2 regions of the Mesorhizobium sp. Cs1299R1N3 genome follow, and region 2 is predicted to be linked to the other one. Evidence: riboswitches for the same ligand, from Rfam matches in the RefSeq annotation. Region 2 holds a riboswitch; the other holds the start of a gene.
The links. Region 2 has a riboswitch for S-adenosylmethionine ahead of O7B34_RS02250 (O-succinylhomoserine sulfhydrylase). Riboswitches for the same ligand answer to the same signal wherever they lie in the genome.

Region 1: linked by a shared signal. The riboswitch ahead of metX (homoserine O-acetyltransferase MetX) and the one ahead of O7B34_RS02250 (O-succinylhomoserine sulfhydrylase) in region 2 are both predicted to bind S-adenosylmethionine.

Annotation. Positions count from the first base shown of each region.
Region 1 covers NZ_JAPYKQ010000007.1:231,436-237,462, reverse strand. The annotation lists gene O7B34_RS18040 (sugar kinase) at 1-379, shown strand, start outside; gene O7B34_RS18035 (prephenate/arogenate dehydrogenase family protein) at 376-1,311, opposite strand; gene hisC (histidinol-phosphate transaminase) at 1,317-2,426, opposite strand; SAM riboswitch at 2,563-2,640, shown strand; gene metX (homoserine O-acetyltransferase MetX) at 2,760-3,929, shown strand; gene metW (methionine biosynthesis protein MetW) at 4,051-4,665, shown strand; gene O7B34_RS18015 (Stf0 family sulfotransferase) at 4,611-5,459, shown strand; gene O7B34_RS18010 (glycosyltransferase) at 5,538-6,027, shown strand, end outside.
Region 2 covers NZ_JAPYKQ010000001.1:478,631-484,657, reverse strand. The annotation lists gene apaG (Co2+/Mg2+ efflux protein ApaG) at 30-422, opposite strand; gene O7B34_RS02255 (ceramide glucosyltransferase) at 643-1,794, shown strand; gene O7B34_RS02250 (O-succinylhomoserine sulfhydrylase) at 1,822-3,012, opposite strand; SAM riboswitch at 3,070-3,147, opposite strand; gene O7B34_RS02245 (2'-deoxycytidine 5'-triphosphate deaminase) at 3,288-4,379, shown strand; gene O7B34_RS02240 (hypothetical protein) at 4,457-4,726, opposite strand; gene araD1 (AraD1 family protein) at 4,961-5,953, opposite strand.

The sequences.
Region 1 (6,027 bases), on a different contig from region 2:
CTCCGAACCGGCAGTCCGCATCATATGTGGCCACGCGCTGGATCCGGAGACCGCCTGCACCGACCTTGCCGCCCGCACCGATGCCTTCGTCGCGGTCACCGGCGGTGCGGCGGGAACCTGGTGGCTCGATCGAAGCGCTGGATCAGCCCGCCATGTCGAGGCACCGAGGATCAAGGCGGTCGACACGCTGGCCGCCGGCGATGTCTTTCATGGCGCCTTTGCGGTCGGGCTGGCGGAAGCCATGCCGGTCGAACAGGCCTTGCGTCTCGCAAGTGCGGCCGCCGCGCTCAAATGTCTGCGCTTCGGCGGCAGGCTGGGTGCGCCGGATCGGGCGGAGACGCTCGCCATGATGGCAGCGACCTGGCCTGAAACAGCTTAGCTCTTTACCGGGTGCTCGATCGCCTGGCGGCCGAAATCGGGCGCGTCGATATCTTGGCCGGCTTCGATGATCGAGCGGCGCACGGCGCGGGTACGGGTGAACAGGTCGAACAGCTTGTCGCCGTCCCCCCAGCGGATCGCGCGCTGCAGGAAGGCCAAATCCTCCGAGAACCGCGCCAGCATTTCCAGGATGGCATCCTTGTTGTGCAGGCACACGTCCCGCCACATGGTCGGATCGGAGGCGGCCAGACGCGTGAAATCGCGAAAACCGGAGGCGGAATATTTGATCACTTCCGTCTTGGTCACCGATTCCAGATCGTCGGCGGTGCCGACGATGTTGTAGGCGATGATGTGCGGCAGATGCGAGACGATGGCGAGCGTCATGTCGTGATGCTGCGGGTCCATCGTGTCGATGTTGGCGCCGCAGCGGCGCCAGAATTCCGAGAGCCGTTCCAGCGCTTCCGGATCGGTGCCTGGTACCGGCGTGAAGATGCACCAGCGATTGTCGAACAGGTCGGCAAACCCGGCATCCGGTCCGGATTTTTCGGTGCCCGCCAGCGGGTGGCCGGGAATGAAATGGACGCCATCAGGCACATGCGGTTGCATCTGCGCGATGACCGACGCCTTGGTCGAGCCGACATCGGTGAGGACTGCCCCCTTTTTCAGCGCCGGCGCGATTTCCTGCGCCACCGCGCCGGACGAACCGACCGGCACCGAGACGATGATCAGATCGGCGTCGCGGACCGCTTCCCTGGCAGCCGTGGTGTAGGAATCGCCGAGGCCCAGTTCTTCGGCCCGCTTGAGCGTTGCCGCGCTGCGGGTCGAGATGGCGACGTGGCGAGCCAAACCCTCACGGCGAATGACGCGGGCGAGCGACGAACCGATCAGGCCAATGCCGACTAGCGCGATTTTTTCAAACATCGGAGATGTCATGGTTTCTAGCTTTTCAGGAATGTCGTGAGCGCGGCGACAACGCCGCGATTGGCCTCTTCAGTGCCGACGGTCATGCGCAGCGCGTTGGGAAAGCCGTAGCCTGAAACGCCCCGCAATATATAGCCGCGCGCGCTCAGATACTCATCAGCAGCCGCCGCCGAATGCTTCTGGTCGTCGGGAAAATGAATGAGCAGAAAATTGCCGACGCTCGGCGTCACCCGCAGTCCGAGCCCGGTCATCTCTTCGCTCAGCCAGGTGAGCCAGGTCTCGTTATGCGCCACGCTGCGCTCGACATGGGCGCGGTCGCGGATCGCGGCGATGCCGGCTTCGATCGCCGTCGCATTGACGTTGAAGGGGCCGCGCACGCGGTTGATGGCGTCGACAATGTGCATTGGACCATACATCCAGCCGATGCGCGCGCCGCCGAGGCCGATCTTGGAGAAGGTGCGCGTCATCACCACGTTCTCAGCGCTGCCGACAAGTTCTATGCCGGCTTCATAGTCGTTGCGGCGGACATATTCGGCATAGGCCGCGTCGAGCACCAGAAGCACGTTTTTCGGCAGTCCGGCATGCAGCCGGCGCACCTCCTGGAACGGCACATAGGTGCCGGTCGGGTTGTTGGGATTGGCCAGGAACACTATTTTCGTGCGCGGTGTGACAGCCGCCAGCATCGCATCGATGTCGGCGCGCTCGTCGGTCTCCTTGACCACCACCGGGGTGGCGCCCGCCGACTGGATATAGATCTTGTAGACCATGAAGGCGTGTTCGGTGAACATGGCCTCGTCGCCGGGCGCGAGATAGGTCTGCGCCAACAGGCCGAGGATCTCGTCGGAACCGTTCGAGCAGATGATGTTCTGCGCGTTGAGGCCATGCACCTCGGCGATCGCCTCGCGCAACCGCCTGGCGGTGCCGTCGGGATAGACGTCGAGTTTGTCGGCGACCTCACGCGCGGCCTCGATCGCCTTCGGCGAAGGCCCAAGCGGATTCTCGTTCGACGACAGCTTGTAGACCTTGGCGACACCGGCCGGCGCCGTGCTCTTGCCGGGCACGTAGGCGTCTATGTCCATGATGCCCGCGCGCGGGGTCGGACGTGCCTGATCAGGTGTCTGGTTCATTTTTGCAAAATCCGTCGAAAACGCCTCCATCCGGAAGCCGCTGCGGAAATACAAGCCATGGCAGGCAATGTCGAGGGGCGGCAGTGGTGCCGGCCGCCGGCATTGACGGCGAGGCGGGTGAGTTCTAGAAGGACAGGGACAGTTCCGTGGTGATTTGGCCGGTCGGCTTGCAGCCACGTTAAACAATTCGCTAAAGGGCCGTTTGCGTGACGTAACCGGCTTTGCGAAGGCAATGCCGGTTTTTTATTGTCCGCGACCGGCCGGACGAACGCATCGGCGGCGCGGAGATCGGCAGCGATTTCCGCAAAAGCACGGCGCAGCAAGAGAGACGTGATGGCTGTTTTGCGTGCAGGAAAGACCAACAACGAGGCCGACCAACCGTCGAGCCCGCTGTTGCGTTTCGGCCCCGACAAGCCGCTCAAGCTCGACGCCGGCACGCTGCTGTCGCCATTCCAGATCGCCTACCAGACTTATGGCACGCTGAACGACGCCCGTTCCAATGCCATCCTCGTCTGCCATGCGCTGACCGGCGACCAGCATGTCGCCAGCACCAATCCGGTGACCGGCAAGCCAGGCTGGTGGGAAGTGCTGATAGGCCCCGGCAAGATCATCGACACCAGCCGCTTCTTCGTCATCTGCTCCAACGTCATCGGCGGCTGTCTTGGTTCCACCGGGCCGGCCTCGACCAACCCCGCCACGGGAAAGCCCTATGGGCTCGACCTTCCGGTCATCACCATCCGTGACATGGTGCGTGCGCAGCAGATGCTGGTCGACCATTTCGGCATCGAGAAGCTGTTCTGCGTGCTGGGCGGTTCGATGGGCGGCATGCAGGTGCTGCAATGGGCGTCGAGCTATCCCGAACGGGTTTTTTCGGCACTGCCGATCGCCACCGGCGCGCGCCATTCGTCACAGAACATCGCTTTTCACGAGGTCGGCCGGCAGGCCGTGATGGCCGATCCGGACTGGCATGGCGGCAAATATTTCGAGCACGGCAAGCGCCCGGAAAAGGGGCTGGCGGTGGCGCGCATGGCCGCCCACATCACCTATCTGTCGGAAGCCGCCCTGCACCGCAAATTCGGCCGCAACCTGCAGGACCGCGAAGCGCTGACCTTCGGCTTCGATGCCGATTTCCAGATCGAGAGCTATCTGCGCCACCAGGGCATGACCTTCGTCGACCGTTTCGACGCCAACTCCTACCTCTACATGACACGATCGATGGATTATTTCGACCTCGCCGCCGACCATGGCGGCCGGCTGGCGGACGCCTTTGCCGGCACCAAAACCCGCTTCTGCCTGGTGTCCTTCACGTCGGATTGGCTGTTTCCGACCGAAGAGAGCCGCTCCATCGTCCATGCGCTCAACGCCGCCGGCGCCTCGGTATCCTTCGTCGAGATCGAGACCGATCGCGGCCACGACGCCTTCCTGCTCGACGAACCGGAACTGTTTGCCGCCATCAACGGCTTCATCGGCTCGGCCGCGCGCGCCAGGGGGCTGGGCGTATGACCCCGAAAAGTTGCAGACTTTTCGGACCAAGGTCATGCGCCAAACAGAAAGGCGAAGCCATGACCCCGAAGAGTTGCGGACTTTCCCGACCATGGTCGTGCGCCACTCAGGAGGCGAAACCATGAGCGTCAACGGCAGCCAGCGCGTCGACCTCGAGGTCGTCGCCAACCTCATCCCGCCGCAATCGCGCGTGCTCGACGTCGGCTCCGGCGACGGCTCGCTGCTCGAATTGCTGCAGGAAAGCAAGCAGGTCGACGGCCGCGGGCTCGAGTTGTCGCAGCGCGGCGTCAACGAATGCGTGGCGCGCGGCCTCTCGGTCATCCAGGGCGATGCTGACAAGGATCTCGAATTCTATCCCGACAAGGGTTTTGACTTCGTCGTCCTGTCGCAGACCCTGCAGGCCACCCGCAATCCAAAACTGGTGCTCGACGAACTGCTCAGGATCGGCAATCGGGCGATCGTCTCCTTCCCCAATTTCGGCCATTGGCGGGTGCGCCTGTCGCTGTTCGTCAAGGGCCGAATGCCGGTGACCAAGGATCTGCCCTATTCCTGGTACGACACGCCCAACATCCACTTCTGCACCATCCGCGACTTCGTCAATCTGTGCGAAGAGCTTGGCGCGACGGTGGAAAAGGCGACCGCGCTCGACGCAAACGGCCAGAAGATCGGCCTGTCGATGCCATGGTGGTTCTGGAATTTCTTCGGCCAGCAGGCTGTGTTCCTGCTGAAGCGGTAGTGGTTGCCATGCATCTCTTTCGCAGACGGCCTCTTCCGGTTGAAATACCACCTGACCTCCTGTCTGGCATAAAGGCTGGAATTCTGGTCTGCACGTCACCGCGCAGCGGCAGCAATCATCTCGCTGGATTGATGGCAGCCGCCGGGCTTGGCAACCCGTTGGAGTGGTTCGGCGGCCGCCGTCTTCTTGAATTGCCGAACTATCCTCGCGATCCCCGCGCCCAAGTCTTGCGGGCATTGAGGGATGGGCGATCCGCTTCCGGAATTTACGCAGCCAAACTGTTTGCCAGCCAATTTTCCCAAGTGGCTAAAACCATCGACTTACCAGCCACCCTCCCAGAATTGCGCTATGTCCGTTTGACGCGCCGCGATCTCCTTGGCCAGGCAATCTCCTGGGCGCGCGCCCGTCAGACCGGCCGATTCCGTTCTACCGAGACCGCCAATAACGCGCCACGTTACGACGGCGCGGCGATCGCACAGTCGCTTGATAAACTTGTGCTGGAAAATCTGGTTTGGGATCTCTGGTTTGCAAAAAACGGTGTGCCTTTCCTGTCGTTGACATATGAGGATCTTTTGCAAGACCCGCAGACCAATCTTAAGAAAATCGCTGGTCTCGTTGACGCCGAGCTTGGCCGTGACGTCGGATTTGGCTTTGCGTCCGGCCTCGCAATTCAACGAGACACCGTCAATGTAGAATGGCGGCAGCGTTTCTTGGCGCAATATTCAGACACTTCAAGATTCCCGGTTGACCGCACTCGCGGTTCCCTTTGGTCCCGATTTGGTGGAGGTGGCTGATCGTCAGTATTGTTGGGAAACATCCCCGCGTGATCTTGAAAGGGTTGCCTTTAGGCCGACTTGCAGGGACTATCGCCAGTGCGACGCAGCGATATGGTCCATGCGGAAATGGTTGAACCACACACAACATATTCCCTCGTGGTGGAGATGGAGAACGCCAAGTCCATCGATTGGGACGAAGTCGGCGTTGGCCTGAAGGCCTTGGCACGTGAAATCACCACGGTTTCTTCAGCCGGCTTGCACAGACCCAAGGTTGTTATCTCTCACGGCGGCACGGACGCCGACGCTGGATCGCTTCGTATCGACGTCAGGGCGGTAGCGCCACAGCTGGAACAAGTTGCCGATCTGATCTTTACCGCTTCCCCCGGGGGCCGATACTACGATCTAAAAAACAACGGCATATTGGCAACGGACGGGGATATCGTCATTTTCACCGATTCCGATGTAGTGGCCGAACCAGGCTGGCTATCAGGTTTGCTTGAGCCCTTTAGCGATCCAGAAGTTATGTGTGTGAACGGATATACTTATCTTTCATACGATGATTTCTTTTCGAGGACGTTTGCACTGA
Region 2 (6,027 bases):
CGGATGAGGGGCAGCGCGACCGCCGGTGCTCAGTTCACCGTGCGCCTTGTCCCCGGCAGATCGAGCGAGAAGGCGGGGATAGCGATGTCGAACGTCTCGCCGCGCTTGTTGCGCATCGTGTAGCGTCCGACCATGATCCCGGACGGTGTCGAGAGCGGGCAGCCGGACGTATATTGATAGCTGTCGCCGGGATTGAGCTCCGGCTGGTCGCCGACAACGCCCGGCCCGCGCACTTCCTCGACCCTGCCGGCACCATCGGTGATGTGCCAGTAGCGCGACAACAACTGCACGAACTCGTCCGACTGGTTGTCGATCGTTATCTGATAGCCCCAGACATAGCGGTTCTCCGAGGGGTCCGAACGGTCCTCGAGATAGAACGGCCTGACCTGCACTTCGATGTTGCGCGTCACGGCGCGGTACATGAGCGGCTCCAAAACAATCCGACGATTTTCGACGCTCCCGGTGAGCAGGTCAACGTGCGCGTCTTGTCGCGCCTAGCCTTGAACCGCAGGTGCCGGCAAAGAATGTCATTTAAGTGACACAGGACAATGGTGGTGTGCACGAACCGGGCGACTCGGCGCTCTGTCGAACTGTTGAAAACGGCCACGATGCGGGCCGCCTTTCCGGAGTGACCAGATCTCGATGGAACTCACCTTCATAGCCGCCTCGCTTTCGACCGCACTCATCCTTTCAAACGCCGCCAGCATTTCGCTCGCCGCCTCACGGCTGAAACGGCGCGGTACGATCGCCCCGCCCGCCGGCAAGTCGCAACCGGTATCGATCGTCGTCCCGTCGCGTGGCGTCGAGGCGTTCACGCATGAAACGCTGGAACGCGCCTTCGCGCTCGACTGGCCGCGTTATGAGCTGATCTTCTGCGTCGCCCATGCCGACGACCCGGTGGTCAAACTGATAAACAGGGCGATTGCCCGGTTTTCCAAGGTGCCGGCCCGGCTGCTGATCGGTGACGACCGTGTCAGCGCCAATCCAAAGCTCAACAATTGCGTCAAGGGCTGGGAAGCGGCGCGCCACAACTGGGTCATTCTCGCCGATTCCAACGTCTTGATGCCGAGGGACTATGTCGAGCACATGATGGCGGCATGGCGATCCGACACCGGCCTTGTCTGCTCGACACCGATCGGCTCGCGACCCGAGGGTTTCTGGGCCGATGTCGAATGCGCCTTCCTCAACACATTGCAGGCCCGCTGGCAGTATGCCGGCGAGGCGCTCGGCCTCGGCTTTGCCCAGGGCAAGAGCATGCTGTGGAACAAGCCGATGCTGGACGCCAATGGCGGCATTCGCGCGCTGGCCGCCGAGATAGCCGAGGACGCCGCCGCCACCAAGCTGGTCAACGGCCTCGGCCTGCGCGTCAATCTCGTCGCGGCGCCCTTCGAGCAGCCGCTCGGCCAGCGTACCGTTGGCGAGATCTGGTCGCGCCAGGCCCGCTGGGCGCGCCTGCGCCGCGTCACCTTTCCGCTGTTCTTCGCGCCGGAAATCCTGACCGGCGCAGCGGTGCCTCTCGCGCTAACGCTGGTTGCGGCGGCGAGCGCGGGCGTCAGCCTCTGGGCAACCGCGATTGCCGTGTTGGCGGCCTTCTACCTTCCGGAATGCGCGCTGGCCTTGTCCAAGGGCTGGCATCTGTCGCCGCGCATGGTCGCGGCGATGATCGCGCGCGACTTGATGCTCCCGTCCATCTGGGCGCGCGGCTGGCTCGGCGGCGCCGTCGACTGGCGCGGCAATGCCATGACCATCCGCACCAAGGCGGCCGAATTGGAAGAGACGCCGTCGCGCGCCTGATCGCCGCGGACGACACTCCTAAGCAGCTTATCTAGCTGCCTGCAACGCCTGCGCGATGTCTTCCAGCAGGTCGTCGGCGTCCTCCAGGCCAACAGACAGCCTGAGCGTGCCAGGCCCGATGCCGAGTTCGGCGCGGGCCTCGTCGCTCAAATTCTTGTGCGTCGTCGTCGCCGGATGGGTGATCAGGCTCTTGGCATCGCCGAGATTGTTTGAGATCAGCACGATGTCGAGGGCGTTCTGCAGGGCGAACGCCGCCGGCTTGCCACCCTTGACGTCGAGGCAGATCAGAGTCGAACCGCCCGACATCTGCTTCTTGACGATATCAGCCTGCGGGTGGTCGGCGCGGCCGGGATAGATGACGCGAGCGATCTGCGGCTGCTCGGCCAGGAAGTCGGCGATCCTGCCGGCGCTTTCCGTCTGCTGGCGCACGCGCAGCGGCAGCGTCTCGAGGCCCTTCAGCAAGGTCCAGGCATTAAACGGCGACAGGCTGGGGCCGGTGTGGCGGAAATAGTCGTGCAGGTTTTCGTCGATCCACTTCTTGTCCGACAGGATGACACCGCCCAGACAGCGGCCCTGGCCGTCAATGTGCTTGGTGGCCGAGTAGACGACGATGTGCGCGCCAAGCTGCAACGGCTTCTGCTGCAGCGGCGTGGCGAAGACATTGTCGACGACAAGCCGCGCGCCGATCGAGTTGGCAAGCGAGGCGACGGCCGCGATGTCGACGACTTCCAGCGTCGGATTGGTCGGGCTTTCCAGAAAGAACAGCTTGGTGTTCGGCCTGACCGCCTTTTCCCAATTGGCAATGTCGGTGCCGTCGACCAAAGTCGCCTCGATGCCATAGCGTGGCGCCAGCGTCTCGACCACCCAGCGGCAGGAGCCGAACAGCGCGCGCGCCGCCACGATATGGTCGCCGGCCTTGACGCTGCACAGCAGCGCCGCTGTCACCGCCGCCATGCCCGACGCCGTGGCGCGCGCGTCCTCGGCGCCTTCCAGCGCGCACATGCGTTTTTCGAACATGTCGACGGTCGGGTTGGCGTAACGCGAATAGATGAAGCCAGGCTCTTCGCCCTTGAAGCGGGCTTCCGCCGCCTGGGCGGTCTTGTAGACATAGCCCTGGGTCAGATACATCGCCTCGGAGGTTTCGCCGAAGCCGGAACGCAGGGTTCCGCCATGCACGAGTGCCGTCTGAGATTTCCAGTTGCGCGTCTTGCTCGTCATCGTCCTATCCAAACACAAAAAAACCGGCCGCGAAAAAGTCGCAACCGGTCCATACGGCCTTGCGGCCCGACGGTCCTTTAGCGACTTGTTTAACGTGGCTGCAAGCCGACCGGCCAAATCACCACGGGATAACGACCCTTTAGACCCGCGCCACGCTTGCGTCAATTGCCGGCTTCATTAAGAGGTTTGTACCAAGGCAGGTTCCGCAAAGTGCCCCGCGGTTTTGCGGCAAGAACCTGCAACAAAGGAGACCGGTCTTGGGGCGGAGCCAGACTTTGCGGCAGACAGGCATTCTTCCCGATCAGGACATTTCGGCGCTGTTCCAGTCCGGCGCGCTGAAGTCGCCGCGTGCGCTCGATGCCGACCAGATCCAGCCGGCTAGTCTTGATCTCAGATTGGGCGAAAAGGCCTGGCGGGTGCGGGCCTCGTTCTTGCCCGGTCCCAACCACAAGGTCTCGGAAAAACTTGATCGGCTGCAACTGCACGAGATCAATCTGGCCGAAGGCGCGGTTCTCGAAACCGGCTGCGTCTATATTGTGCCGCTGCTCGAAAGCCTGGCCCTGCCGGCTGACATTTCGGCCTCGGCCAATCCAAAGAGCTCGACCGGTCGCCTCGACATCTTCACCCGCGTCATGACCGACCGTGGCCACGAGTTCGACAAGATCGCCGCCGGCTACAACGGTCCGCTCTATCTCGAAGTCAGCCCGCGCACCTTCCCGATCGTTGCGCGCACCGGTTCGCGCCTGTCTCAAATCCGCTTTCGCACCGGCAACGCGCTGCTTTCGGAAGCCGAACTGCATGAATTGCACCGCGCCGAGATGCTGGTCGCCACCGAGCCGCCGAACATTTCTGGCGGCGGCATCGCGCTGTCGATCGATCTCAATGGCGACAAGGATGGGCTGGTCGGCTATCGCGGCAAGCACCACACTGGCCTCATCGATGTCGACAAGCGTGCCGCCCAGGATGTCCTCGACTTCTGGGAGCCGATCCACAAGAGCGGCGCCGGCGAACTGGTGCTCGATCCTGACGAGTTCTACATCCTCGTCAGCCAGGAGGCGGTGCATGTGCCGCCGCTCTACGCCGCCGAGATGACGCCCTTCGATCCGCTTGTCGGCGAGTTCCGTGTCCACTATGCCGGGTTTTTCGATCCGGGGTTCGGCCATTCGGCGGCCGGCGGCACCGGCAGCCGCGCGGTGCTCGAAGTACGTAGCCACGAAGTGCCGTTCATCCTCGATCATGGCCAGATCGTCGGCCGGCTGGTCTACGAACACATGCTAAAGCGCCCGCAGGCGCTTTACGGGACCGACCTGGGCTCGAACTACCAGGCACAAGGCCTGAAGCTGTCCAAGCATTTCCGCCCGCGCTGATCCTGGCGCCATGAGGCCATGCAGAACGTTAGCCGACCCCGTAGGCTCGACGACTTCAGCATCCGTTTGACGTTCGACTAGCCGTGAAACATGCGCTTTTTCGCAATGCCGAGACACGCATTGAAGCTGCCGATGAACAGCAGTTCGCGCCGTGCGAGTTGCGTTTTACCCCAGCTGCGTGTCTGCCTTGCAGCGTCAAGCGAAGCCTTTGATCCTTGCAAGGGGAACAGGACTTTGTCCAGGCAGCCGAGGACATGGGCTCGGGCTGAGTCTATCCCGCATGGTTTGGCCGCTTCGTTCAGTTTCGCACCGCCAAGCGTGGACATTCGCCGGTCGGCGTTTTGCATCAGAAATTCGACCTGAGGGCTTGCGTACCCGGACGTTAGAAGCCGGTTCTTCATAAGTCCGAGTGCTTCGCCATAGGATTTGGGACTGCACTGCGCGGCTCCATAAGCCACGGAGGACGCGTGCGCGAGCAAGAGCGCGAAGCCAAAGGTTCGTACGGCGCCTGGCAAATAACTTGGGACCATATGTCAAAGCCTGTCATAGGACCATCGATGACGTCCTTTACTTCTGGCGCTTCACAGCGCCTTCACCGCCACCTTCACCGGCTTTTCGATTTCCAGCGGGTTGCGCAGCGGCAGGCCGAAATCCCCGGCTTCGATCTCGAACACGTCGCCGGCTTCGGTCGTGACGCCGTCGGCGAAGGACAGCGTGGCCGTTCCAAACATATGCACATGCACATCGCCCGGCTGGCGGAACGCCGAATATTTGAAATGGTGGTGCTCGAGATTGGCGATGGTGTGCGACATGTTCGCTTCGCCCGACAGGAACGGCTTCTCCCACATTGTCCTGCCGTCGCGCACGATGCGTGACGTGCCGCGGATGTCCGAAGGCAGATCGCCGATCAGAATTTCGGGCCCGAACGAGGCATTGCGCAGCTTGGAGTGGGCGAGGAACAGATAGTTCACGCGCTCGGTCACATGGTCCGAGAATTCGTTCGACAGCGTGAAGCCGACGCGGAATGGCGCGCCGTCATCGCCGATGACATAGATCCCGGCGATCTCTGGTTCTTCGCCGGCATCCTTGGCAAAGGCCGGTGACATGAGTGCCGCTCCAGGCGCGACCGCCATGGTACCGTTGCCCTTGTAGAACCATTCCGGCTGCACGCCGACCTGGCCTTTCGCGGGCTTGCCGCCTTCCAGCCCCATGCGGAACATCTTCATGGAATCGGTGAGTTGCTCCTCGCCGTCGGTGCTGAGCTTCTTGTGCATGGAATCGCGCGTCGCGGCCGAACCGAGATGCGTCAATCCCGTGCCGGTCAGATGCAGATGCGCCGGGTCGGGGTGATTGATCGGCGACAGGAGGCGGCCCCGCTTGTAGGCGGCGTCGAGATCGACCGTCTCGCCAAGTCCCTTGCGTTCGATCAGGGCCGTCAGGCCGACGCCGGTGCGGGCGGCCTCCATCGCCAGCGAATAGACGCTGCGCGCGCCGTTGATGATCCGGGTCTTCCCGCCGCTGCGGGCAACGACACGGATCGTCTCGGCGTCGTCGAGAATCTGCGAGATCAGCATGATCAGTCCTCTCTCATTTATCTGTATCCGGCTGCCAATGGGCAAACTCTGACCGGCGCGGCGCGGGAACGCGC